2 regions of the Ventrimonas faecis genome follow, and region 2 is predicted to be linked to the other one. Evidence: riboswitches for the same ligand, from Rfam matches in the RefSeq annotation. Region 2 holds a riboswitch; the other holds the start of a gene.
The links. Region 2 has a riboswitch for cobalamin ahead of WMO41_RS06670 (ABC transporter substrate-binding protein). Riboswitches for the same ligand answer to the same signal wherever they lie in the genome.
Positions count from the first base shown of each region.

Region 1: it holds a riboswitch for cobalamin, as region 2 does, so the genes downstream of both, WMO41_RS11705 (sirohydrochlorin cobaltochelatase) here and WMO41_RS06670 (ABC transporter substrate-binding protein) in region 2, are expected to answer to the same signal.

Region 1 is NZ_JBBMFJ010000025.1:35,989-42,236, reverse strand. Features, by position in the region: gene WMO41_RS11715 (ABC transporter substrate-binding protein) at 1-429, opposite strand, end outside; gene WMO41_RS11710 (hypothetical protein) at 479-1,477, opposite strand; gene WMO41_RS11705 (sirohydrochlorin cobaltochelatase) at 1,555-2,583, opposite strand; cobalamin riboswitch at 2,742-2,962, opposite strand; gene WMO41_RS11700 (sigma 54-interacting transcriptional regulator) at 3,049-4,674, opposite strand; gene WMO41_RS11695 (uroporphyrinogen decarboxylase family protein) at 4,754-6,248, opposite strand, start outside.
Region 2 is NZ_JBBMFJ010000010.1:64,681-70,928, forward strand. Features, by position in the region: partial or broken gene WMO41_RS16065 (DUF3791 domain-containing protein) at 1-63, opposite strand, end outside; gene WMO41_RS06645 (hypothetical protein) at 60-311, opposite strand; gene WMO41_RS06650 (GNAT family N-acetyltransferase) at 325-891, opposite strand; gene WMO41_RS06655 (hypothetical protein) at 991-1,185, opposite strand; gene WMO41_RS06660 (ABC transporter ATP-binding protein) at 1,346-2,128, opposite strand; gene WMO41_RS06665 (FecCD family ABC transporter permease) at 2,125-3,192, opposite strand; gene WMO41_RS06670 (ABC transporter substrate-binding protein) at 3,254-4,342, opposite strand; cobalamin riboswitch at 4,514-4,713, opposite strand; gene WMO41_RS06675 (N-acetylmuramoyl-L-alanine amidase family protein) at 4,848-6,248, opposite strand, start outside.

The DNA of each region.
Region 1 (6,248 bases), on a different contig from region 2:
GGACGCCGGAAGTCCCTCCGGCACGGCAGCCTCCTCTGGCACCACCAGATAAGTACTATCATCCTGCACCTGGATCAGGTCATAGCCGCCGTCATAATAATCTACAGAAAACTGCTTCGCGTAGGAAAGCTCCATGCTGCGCTCCGGCTTCATGTCGCTCCAGACCGGTGCAGACACGGCACGGCCAGACTGTCCTGAACCATCCTGCTGCAATTCACCGACAGAACCGTTCCCGGATTTGCCCGCATCCTGATCCGTATTTCCGGCTTCTGCAGCCGCCTTTCGAGCATCCGCCGCATTCTGCTCCGATTCCGTCCCCGATCCCGACACCCTGCCAGTACCGCAGGCCGAAACTCCCGCCGCCAGAAACACCACCAGCGCACCAGCCAGCACGCTGCGGCGCAGCCACATATTTCCACGTTTTCTCATATTCATCCTCACTCTGTAACGCGATTCACACGCCGTGTCATCTGCTTTCTCATTCTGCCTTAACACTTGCAGAATCAAACAGCAGCGTATATTCAATCTCATGTGGCGTACTCATAGCTGTGGTATCTGCCGCTACCGACATCTTCCGGTCGAACACCGTCACCGGAATTTCAAACACCGAAGTTTCTCCACCCTGATTCACCGGGAGAAATTTCTCCTCTCCAACCTTCATGTAATCATAATTTGGGCTGCTCCACACAACCTCCGCAACCGCCTTCTGATCCTTTACGGTAAGCTTCGCCGGAGATTCCACGCTCACTTTACCGGAGCCTCCCTCCATGGACACCGCCACGGTATAAGTGCCATCTGCCAGTCCCAGACTCTCTGCGGTCACCTGAGCCGCATCCTTCAGTGCATCCGCCGGAAGGGAATCCGCGCGGAACACCAGGACACGGTCATACCATTTTTCTTTCTTCTTGCTGAAGGCAGCGCAGTCCAGTTCCTTGTCCAGTGCCTCCACCGGAACCGTAAAATGATGGCTTCCATCCCCGTCTTCCTCAAAGGGGATCATCTGAGCCTCTGAAGCCTTCGCGGCTTCTTCCCCGGTTCCCATAAAAAGCTTTAAGTAACCGGTACCACCCATCTTCATATCAGCTGTCATCTCACCGTCTTTTACGGTCAACTCACATGACTCAATCTTAAACATACTGGAACTGGAGTCCACCTGAATCTGGTACACGCCATCTTTTAACTCTGATCCGGCTACCGGCGTCATGCCTTCTGTCCCGACGCTCTGCTGCGCCGCAGTCTCATCTGCCGCAGCTACATCGGCATCAGCACTCTCCTGCGAACTGTCCTTCGCATCCTCACCATCCTTCTGCGCGTCCTGATTCTCTGCTCCATCCGCGTTTCCAGTCTCCTCCGATACCACAACCGGCTTTCCGCCCTGTGCGGGCAGTGTCTCTGCCTGATTTTTTCCGCCGCAGCCTGCTGCCAGAATACTGCTTACGCATACTGCTGCCACAATTCCATATATTTTCTTTCTCATATTTTTCATCCCTATCAAAACGGGCGGCCGGAATTCCATCCGCCGCCCATTCTTTCTATCTTTTTTAATAATTCTGATTACTTCAGGCTGTCGATGGCTGCCTGCGCATGCTCAACAAACAGCTGCTGGATCGGCTCTAACTCGCCTAAGCCGCGTACCAGACAGGTTACATCGTAACCAGCCTTCTCAAACTCAGTCTTCCAGGAGCCATCCTCATCGCCTGCCATATCGTTGTTTGCATGGTCACCAGCAACGATCATGAGCGGCTCAAGAACAACCTTCTTGTACTCGCCCTCTTTAACTTTAGCGATAACATCTTCCAGGCTTGGCTCCGCCTCTACGGTACCTACATAGTAATGCTCATAGCCCTCAGAAGCAAGCATATCCTGCATCTTTGCGTAAACAGCGTTGGAATCTGCCTCGGTGCCATGGCCCATGAAGCAGATTGCGGTCTCTCCGTCATCGTACTCAGCGGTAGCCTCCGTAATTGCCTTAATCACTGTCTTGAAATCATCATCACTGGTTAAAAGCGGCTGGCCGATGGCTACTTTATCAAATGCGTCAGAATACTGTGCCACTTCGTCTGCAAGATCGTTGTACTCCAGGCCGTTCATCAGATGGGTCGGCTGGATAACCAGGGTCTTTACTTTATTGTCAACGGCACGCTTTAATGCCTCATCTACGTTATCAATCGTTACATCATCTCTGGATTTCACATGATCAATGATGATCTGACTGGTAAAGCCACGTCTTACAGAATAATCCGGAAATGCCTTTTCCATTGCGTTCTCGATCGCTCCGATGGTAAGACGGCGGCTGTCGTTGTAGCTGGTTCCGAAGCTCACTACCAAAAGCTCCTGTTCTCCGATCTCATCCTGATTTCTTGTGTTGTCCATAGATGCATCTCCAGTATCGTAATTTTCTTCGTCTTCCTCCTCAGCCGGAGTTTCTTTGGTCTCAGCCTCGGTAGTTTCCTCTGCCGCCTCAGTCGTAGTTTCCTCCGCTGTGGTTTCCGCTTCTTTCTCTGCCTTTCCCGCACAGCCTGCCATCATCGCAGCAGAAAGCGCAGTCACTGCAAATAATGCTGTCAGTGTTCTCTTCTTCATGATACGTCCTCCTCTAAAATGGTATGGTGTAAAACCATCCGTACTGACACTATCGATTTTGGAATACCCGGAACATACCACGAACAATGGCCCTGAACAACCCTGAGAAAATTCTGAAAAGATCATACGGCACGACCAAGTCCTCGTGGTCTGGAATGCTCCTGTACCAACAACCGGCAGGTTTCCTGGCTCGCAGCTCAACACACATAAGATTGCCTTCCCGGTCTCCAAAAACCAGTGGCTGCCATGCCCCTCCGGCATGCGCATAATCCAATGCTCCCTGCTTACAGTGACGAGATCGCGCAGGTCTTCCACCTGCTTCCCTTTTACCCTGAGTCCGCATTTTGCGGTCCCCGGCACCGATTGCCCTATTTTCGATATGCATCCATCATACCATTCCCTCAGAGAAAAGGCAATGAAAAAGCCTTATTTTGTTGCTGTTCACGCGTTGCGCAAACAGTAACCTTATTTTCTCAATTCCGCAATTCTGCGGTTCAAGGTACTGCGGGAAATAGAGAGCCTGCTGCAGATTTCCTTCTGGGTCTTTCCTGCATCCAGCAGCTCCCGTATTTGTTTCAGCTCGTACGCCCTGGAGGAAATGTCCGGAAGTTCTGTTGCTGCATGCACATATCCATCATGCAGCACCGCCATTTCCAACTGGATATTCAGTTCGTTAATTTCCATCCTCATCAGCCACTCATAATCCGCAGGCGCTATGGTTGCTGCCGTCCTGCTCTTTTTGTAAATGCGGCAATAGTAATCCAGCATATTTTCCGTATAGCGCAGAAAAAGTTCCCGGTCTGTGTGAACCGTATGGGCCGGACGCAGGCTCTGCCCCTGCATGATGTCATACAACCTCTGGCTGAACAGTCCGGCCTGACACCGCTCCTCCAGATCCTGATCCGTGCAGAAAACGATCCGTACCGGCTCCAGGTCTCTCTGTTTTTTCCGATTCTCGATCACCTCTGCCAGACGCTCCTGGTAGTAGATCTGCATCCGCTCCGGGTAATTGATGATGATAGTCCCGTCATGGATATTTTTCAGCAGCCCGTCCTCGCCAAACAGATATTCACACAGATAATCCTGATAAATGCTGGAGCTGTGCATGATCAGAATATCCTTCAGCTTCCGGCTGGATTCATTGTGGATCGCCTTCGCCACCAGCTCATTGATCTCCGCATCATCGGTATTCACCAGAATGATATTGCGGTTCTCCCGTGCATAAGTTCTGGCCCGTTTTAACAACTCCATATCGCAGATATCCTCCAGAAAATCAAAGGTAATGTAGCTCCCGTTCGTAAACTGTACGGATTCCTTCTGGATTTCGCTGTATTTGCGGAAGGTAAACAGCATAGAAGCACCGTGTTCATGCTCATAGATTGGCTTGATGTTGATGATGCCGTAAAAATGATTCCGCTCAATGGCGGCTTTCATCATTCTGTTCTTCCGCTCCTGTGTGCGAAACGTCTCCTGAATGGCCTCATAAGGAAACAATTCCTGGATTCGTTTTCCGAGAAGCGGCTCCGTGATCCAGAACAGCTTTCGGAAGGACTCGTTGGCAAACAGGATATTTCCATAAAAATCGGTGTAAACCAGCGCCGTATCATTGGCATTCAGGATTCCTTTTAATTCATCATTTTTTTCTTCTATAATCCGTGAATACTGGCTGTCCGTAATCTTGGAAGCAATCAAATCGGCCATGCTGTGCATAAATGTGACCGTAGAATTGATTTTTTTAAACAAGGCTTTTCCTCTGTCCTTTGGTAAAATCAGGGCAATCACACCTATGGTCCGGTGGTCCAGGCGGATCGGCACACCCACAAAGGATTCCATCTTACAGACAAGATATTCCGGACACTGCCTGCAGCTTTCCTTGTCCCGCTTATGCTCCAGCAGGACGTCCTGATTATCATAAAATACTTCCGCCATCAGCGAGCCGATTTTAATATCCTGATACAGGGAAAAATACTGGAACGCACTGCCGATCACATTCATGTCCGCATCCGTGATAATAACATCGGTTTCCAGGACATCTGAGATAGCCCGCGCGAAATCATTAAATTCTGTCTTTAACTCACCCTTATACTTCATAACACACCCCACATCATGCAGAAAGGTCCGGAAAAGCACCTGCACGGCTTTTCCGGACCTTCCCAAGGACCTCATCCTGTTATTTTGTATACTCAGCCGCGATCTTGCGGATCAGCTCTAATCTCTCCGGAGCAATGTCAGAAGAGATGGTGCAGTCAGCGCCGATTGCAACGCCCTTTGTACCTGCCTCATCGAGAATCTTCTTAATCTCAGCTCTTAACTCTTCCTCAGTTCCGGTATAGAGGATGCTTCCCTCTGCGTTGTCGAAGCCACCGATTACCGGCTTGTCGCCAAGGATCTTCTTGCCTTCGCCAAGGGTGATGCCCTCAGAATATACAGCCCAGTTGTAAGCTGCTACCGGATAATCTTTGTACCAGCTTAAGTTGTTGGTATATTTTCCGTATCCGCAGATATGAAGGATAGTCTTATTGGAAAACTCATTGATGTAATTTAATACATCCAGATCCAGCGGCTCTACCAGTTTCTTGTGGCCTGCGTGGGTCAGCATCTTATCCTGTACGCACTGTACGCTGTAGTAAATGCCGTCGATGGAAGTCTCCTCAAACAGCTTCTTAACCAGGATCTTGGTATCCTCTGCGATGCATCTTGCAGCCTTCTCCATAACCTCCGGGCTCTCGTGGAACAGTCTTACGAATTTCTTGAAGTCCTCATCGTACTCCTCGAAACGAAGTCTGATGTACTGGAGCGGGGAGAAGATGTTGTAGTATTTGTATACATCATCACCGGCATGCTCGCAGATCTCTTTCACATACTCAACCTGCTTGGTAATCCACGGATGATCCGGTCCAACGGACTCTACCTTGTCCAGATCCTCAACAGAAGTGATGGTCTTGCGGCATACAGACGGATGACCGAAGAAACCATCGGACATGATCTTTAAGAAATCCGGCTTTACCTCGTCGATGTACTTTTTCTGTTCAGCAACTACGGTGTTGTAGATTTCCGGATCTGCTCCGCTGTAGTGGTTATGGAAAGATACGAAATGATGCCAGAAGGCAACCGGTACTCTCTCCTCAGTCTCGTTATTTAAAAATGCGTCAATTACCGCTTTTCTATCGTCTTTCATACAATTCTCCTTCTCTTTCACCTGTCTGGAAATCCAGTGGATTCTTCCGTCATTGATGTTGTTCGGAATGGAACAGTCAGCGCCCATGATGTAGCCGCGGTGTCCGTTTTCCTTAATGAGCTGGTCCACAAACTTGCAGACTTCCTCTTCGCTTCCGCTGTCGATCAGGGTCTGTGGGTTATTATCAAAGCCGCCCAGTACGCATTTACCCGGGAACAGCTTGCGGCCTTCCTCAATGGTAACGCCCTCTGTGAAAGTTGCCCAGTTGTAAGCCTTTGCCTCGTAATCCTGATACCAGCTTAAGTTGTTTTTGTGATGCGCGTATCCGCAGATATGGAGAATATTGTAATCACTCAGCTTATTTGCGGTCTCCAGAACGCCAATCTCCGTCGGGCGGATCAGGCGGTCATAGGTTTCACGGTCATACATGCTGCTCTGTACATTCTGTACGCAGTAGTAAATGCCGTCCAGCTTTGTCTCGGTCAGA
Region 2 (6,248 bases):
TCTTGCAAAGCAGCTAACGACTCTGCTATATTTTTTCTGAAGTAAAATCGGATTTGCCATCATATCATTTCACTCCCTTCAAAGCAAAGCAATGATAATGCTTTCTCTGTACGAAAACAAATCTGTAAATTTGGTTTTTCATAACGCAAACGATTGATTGCTTCTGTCTTATCAATTAAAATATCACTTTTTTCTGTAAATGCCTCATATATCAGTACGGGATCAACGCCAAGCTTCGCTGCAACATTTTCAATACAAAATATAGCAAATTCCAATTCGTCAGAATTTTTAATTTTTTCATCCGCCAACATAAGCCAACCTCCCTTATCCCATTGCCTCGCATTTGTACACACGGCGATAAAGTATTTCTTTCATCTTCTGAAATTCTTCCCACGTGATTTCACTTCTATATGTCATAATCCGAAGCGGTACCGGGGATTTTCCTTTTGAGATGGGGGGCTGGATATAGGAATATTCGTTAAATACAAACTCGTTGCGCTCATAAAATCCGATGCGCCTGCTGGTTAATTCATCTTCGGGAAGTTCTACTTCCAGGCAGATTGGCTTCTGGTATTTCTTTACCAGTTCCTGAAGCATAGTTGAACCTGTTCCACTGTTGCGAAGTGCTGGATCTACTGCGAAGTGCTCGATGTAGGTGAAGGATTCAAATTCCCAGACGGCGAGAAAGCCCGCTGCCTGTATTTTGGAATTCCCATTTGAATTGTTAACAACGCCTTCCAGCTCTATAACCGGCATATAATAAATCCGGTATTCCGGCTCCTGAAAAAGGGCAAGCTGCTCATTATAAGGACGATATTCATCATCCGGGAAACTGGCCTGCATGATGCGGTAAATTTCTGGGAAATCTGATTGTGATGTAAGTTGTAACATAAAAAAACTCCCTTTTATTAAACTCAATTGATATCGACTCAAAACTCAATATTACGCAGACATTCTTATAATGTCCCGCAACAACTATCTTTTTCAATATTACATCATTCTCAAAACCACATTCTCCAATTTAATTTCATTCGTGACGGCCCAGCCTAGAGAGGCACTTCCAGCATCCAGTCCTACATAGTACTTTTTTTCCATACCTTCTCCTTTATATCTTTTGTCAACGTCAAAATTTATTTTCCCACATTCTTCTTTTACATCTGTCCTTATGTAAAAAGAAACTGCCACTCTGATTCAGAATAGCAGTTACCTTTTTCACACACTGTGAGCCGCACACGCGGCGTTTACGATAAATCGTTATTTGAACTTATGATGTAATTTTGTATGGTACAAAACTACTTATAATATACCTTTTCCAGAATCCCACGTCAACTATCATTTACGCAATTCAGCCCTTTTCCGTCACCCACCCCGGCAAATAATAAATCTGCATCTTTCCGGTAGCTTCATTCCTTGTCACCTGGGCTTCGATTCCGAAGTATTTGCGGATATTTTCTTTCGTCAGCACCTCTTCCGGGGTTCCGCAGTCTACGATCTTTCCCTGATACAGAAAAATGATCCGGTCACAGTAAAGCGCAGCCAGATTCAGGTCATGGATGGAGGAAAATACGGTGACATCCTGATTTCTCAAAATATCCATAATCTGATACTGGTAGCTGACATCCAAATGGTTTGTCGGTTCATCCAAAACGATGTAACGGCTTTCCTGCATCAGTACCCGGGCCAGGAGGACACGCTGCTTTTCTCCACCGGAGAGACTTAAATAGGAACGTGTTTCGTAACCGGTCAGTCCTACTTCCCGCAGGCATTTTTCGCAGAGTTCCCGGTCTTTTGCGGTGTCTCCTTCCAGAAATTTCTTGTGGGCATATCGGCCAAACATCACCATATCCCGCACGGTAAAGTCAAATTCCAGCTGGTTTTCCTGGGCCATGACAGCCAGTGCGCCTGCCAGTTTTTTCGCAGAAAGCTCCATAATATCGTTTCCATCCAGAAAGATGGTCTGCCCCTTTGGCTTATAGGTCCGGTAGATATGCTTCAGCAATGTGGACTTGCCACAGCCGTTCGGTCCCACAAGGCCCACAAATTCTCCATCCCGGATTTCAAGGGAGATCTGATCCAGGATCCGGTCATTTCCGATTTCATAATCCAGATGTTTTACCAGTAAACTCATCGGCCTACACTTCCTTTCCGAATTAAATACAGGAAGAACGGAGCCCCGAAAAATGCCGCAATAACGCCGATGGGAAGTTCTTCCGGCGCAATGATGATACGGGAAATCAGATCTGCGATCATAGCAAACAGGCCGCCGCCCAAAATGGACATGGGAATCAGGCGCTTATGGCCGGAACCCACAAATCCACGCATCACATGCGGCACCACAAGACCCACAAATCCGATAACGCCGCTGACCGAAACTACCACGCCCGTCAACACGGTGGATGCCAGAATGATCAACAGTTTGATGCGTCTGGTATCCGCGCCCAGCGTCTCTGCCACATCATCTCCCAGAAGGAGAATATCCAGTTCCCGCGCGAACAAAAGAATCACTGCCATCATGACAACCGATACGATAAACACATATTTCACGCGGCTCCAGGTGGCTCCGCTTAAGGATCCCACCATCCAGTAGAGCGCCATTTTCGTCTTATCGGAACCGTTATTGAACCCGTAAACGATCAGGTTTGTCATGGCAGAGAACAGCGCGGAGGTTGCAATTCCGGCCAGCACCAGCTGGGTGGAGGTAATTCTTCCTTTTAGAGACGCAATGCTTAAGGAAAGCCCAATGGCAACTGCTGCGCCCAGGGTCGCGCCAAAGATTACCGAATAGCCGCCCAGAAAGCTGAACATCCCCAGAATGATAACGCTGACCGCTCCGGCGGAAGCACCGGAAGAAATTCCCAGTACATAGGGATCTGCCAGCGGATTCTTGGTCAGAGCCTGCATCAGTACCCCACAAAGAGAGAGTCCCGCTCCCACAATAAAGGCCATGATAACCCGCGGGAACCGAATATTCCAGATAATATTTTCCGTTTTCTGTTCCCAGGAAACTGCAAAAACTTCCTTTCCTGATGTCTTATTGACCAGAATCTTTACGATCTCATCTGGTGACACATGGATGGCTCCAAGAGTCACAGAAATGGTCGTGACCACTGCAATCAGAAGCAGCACAATCAGAAGGGTACACACAAAACGTCCCGTTTCCCGGTTACTTTTTTTACTTAATTCTGATTTCATGTTTTCTCCAAAAACAGGGACTTCCCGTGTGGGAAATCCCTTATACCTTACCAATTTCCAATTAGAATTTATCCGGATACAGCTGCTTTGCAATCTCTTTGACTGCCTCTGCAGAACCTGCGGAACCCTGCATATCGCTGCAGCATGCAGAGTAGATTTTGCCCTCTTTCACGGCTCTTAAATCCTTGGTAAACTCATTGGTCTCCAGGAAGTTTTTCTTCTCGGAAATGTCCCCGGTGTAGTCCAGAATCAGGATCACATCCGGGTCACGCTCTACCACTTCCTCCCAGGACGGAGTAGCCCAGCCAGCCTCGATATCATCGAAAATGGAAATTCCGCCAGCCAGCTTGATGATGTCGCCCGGCATACCCTGACATGCAGTAAACGGAGCATCTTCACCGGAATCGTACGCAAACACAGTCACCGGATTCTGGTAAACATCATCACCCAGAGTGTCTTTTACTTCCTGAAGGGTATCCTTCATAGCCTGGATCTTCTCAGATGCCACATCCTCTACTTGGAAGATTTTTCCAAGAGTCTCATAGTCTTTGTACAGATCCTCGAAGGTTGCCTTATCAGAGCATACATAGGGGAAATACATGGCGATTCCGTTGGCGTCACAGAACTCTTTTCCGAAGTTTTTATCAGAGAATACAGAGTCCCAACCCATCAGAAAATCACATCCGGTTGCCACCAGTTCCTCTTTGGAAAGGTTGGAAATGCCTTTTCCTGCCTCTAACAGCTGCGGCACCTGGTCTCTTGCCGGATACTGGGAAACGGTGCTCCAGCAGCTTCCCTTGGTGTAACCAGCCATCTGGTCTTCCAGGCCAAGATCAAAGAAGAAATCTGCCATCTGATCACCGGAAGCAACCACTGCGGATGGCTTCTTGGTAAAAGTATATTCTACGTTCTCACCCAGACCGGAACGCTCCAGATTTAAGGTAATGGTAACCGGCTCATACGCTTCATCTGCGGTGGAATCGCCAGCCGCTTCGGTCTCCTCTGCACCGCTCTCCTCAGCTGCAGCGGTGCTCTCTGCTGCAGTCTCAGCCGGTGTTGCAGTATCTGCGCTCTTTGCGCCGCATCCAGCCACCAGACCGGTGGTCATACAGGCAGCCATAGTTAAGATTACCAGTTTCTTGTTTCTCATAATTGTTTTCCTCCTGATGTTGAAATTTTTTTGTACTACCCATGCAGGAACAGGATGCAGCGCAATAAAAAAGCACCATTCAACCTGCAAAAAGCAGATCAAATGATGCACCGTATTTTTGCATCCAGGGCAGACTTCACCCTTGTTTCCCTTGCCTTGTCATGGACCGTGACAGCAAAAGCGGAAAAAGCAGGTCTTCTGGCTTGCGCGGCAATGTTGTCTGGTTTCTTCCCATTTCTTCTATTAATAATATGAAACAGTGAAATCAGACTGCCTTAAATGCGCTTACAGCGGCGGCACCGCACGGGACTTGCACCCGTTTCCCTTTTCACCGGCCCCGAACGGCCGACACTAATTCCGTATGATATCTTACGGCATGAAAGGAAAACTGTCAACTGAATTTACCAGGAAAGAAAAAGGCCGATACTCCTGAAATCCGGAATGGGCTGCCAGAAGTATCGGTCTTTCTATTATTTTTCTTCTATATAAAATAAGTTTTTAATGCTTATTCCATCTCTGCTTCGGAATCTTCCTCTGCATCTGCAGCTTCTTCTTCCGTTTCAGAAGACTCTTCCTCGTCTGCATCAGCATCTTTGTCTGCGGCGTCGGTATCCTCTGCATCATCCTCATCGGTGACGTCATCTGCCTGATCCTCAGACTCATCATCGCCAGTCTCGTCAGACTTATCTGCTGCATCCTCGGACTCGTCTACCTTGTCCTCAGAGTCATCTGCAGAATCGGTGTCTTTGATGTCATCAGAGGTGTTGTCCTCGTCGATGATGTCATCGGAGATTTCCTCTTTCTTGTCATCGGAAGCGATGATCTCGTCCTCTGCAGGAAGCTCAACATCTGCGATTGCTTCGATGTCGTCAATTCCAATCTCATCGGATTCTCCAACGTTGAAGGTAATGGGTTCATATCCATCCACGGAAATCTCTACTTTGTTTACCATACCATCTGCAAATGCATCTGCAGATAATTTCAGATAGCTGTAAACCATACCGTAACCATTGTCTGCTCCAGCTGCAACAAACTTCTTCGTACTGCTGGAATAGAGACTGTAGGCACGATCGTAGTCTTTGCCATTTACAGTTACTGCCATTGTCTTATCGCTCAGGTACTCGCTTAATGCCTTATCATCCTTTGCTGTAAAATCAATGCGGTAATATGCCGGATCCCATGTTCCTGCTTCCACATAAGTTGCAGATTGATATTCCGGTGTTACTTTCTCATCAGACAGTCCGTTCACTGTGAAGGTACAGGACTTATAACCATCTGCGGTAATTGTAATCTCCAGATCCTCGGACATATCTTCCGGTCTGAGTTCCAGTGCAGGTGTGGAGGAGTAGGAATTATATGCATAAATCTTACTGCCCTCTGTGCTTCCAACGCTCTCATAAGAATTCTTCAGCTTTGTATATTCACTGCCATTTACTCTTACGGTCAAGCGGTCTGAACTGAAGAAATCTTTTGCATTGCTGCCGCTGAATGTAAGGTTGTAGTAATCTCCATAGCCAGAGTTAGATTTTTTCACTTCTGCTTGCTCAAATACCGGTGCATCCTTGTCTTTCTGCTCGTTTGCACTTCCGGTGAAGTAGAACTCACGAACCTTATAACCATCTGCGGTGATCTTCACGCGGTGTTCGCCGCTCATATCTGCCGGACGAATTGCCAGAATGGATTTGTAAAATCCGTCACTCTCCTGAATGGAATAGCAGTTTGTATTGTCCTGATTCAGACCGCTCTCGTAGTGCTCTCCGTCCACATAAACAGCCAGAGTCTTGGATCTGAGCCACTCTTCTACATCATCTTCGGTCTTGCCATCCTTATCCAGGTCAACACCATCAAAGAAGATCTGGTAATACGGATCTTTTGCCAAAATACCGCTTTCTTCTTTCAGAACAGC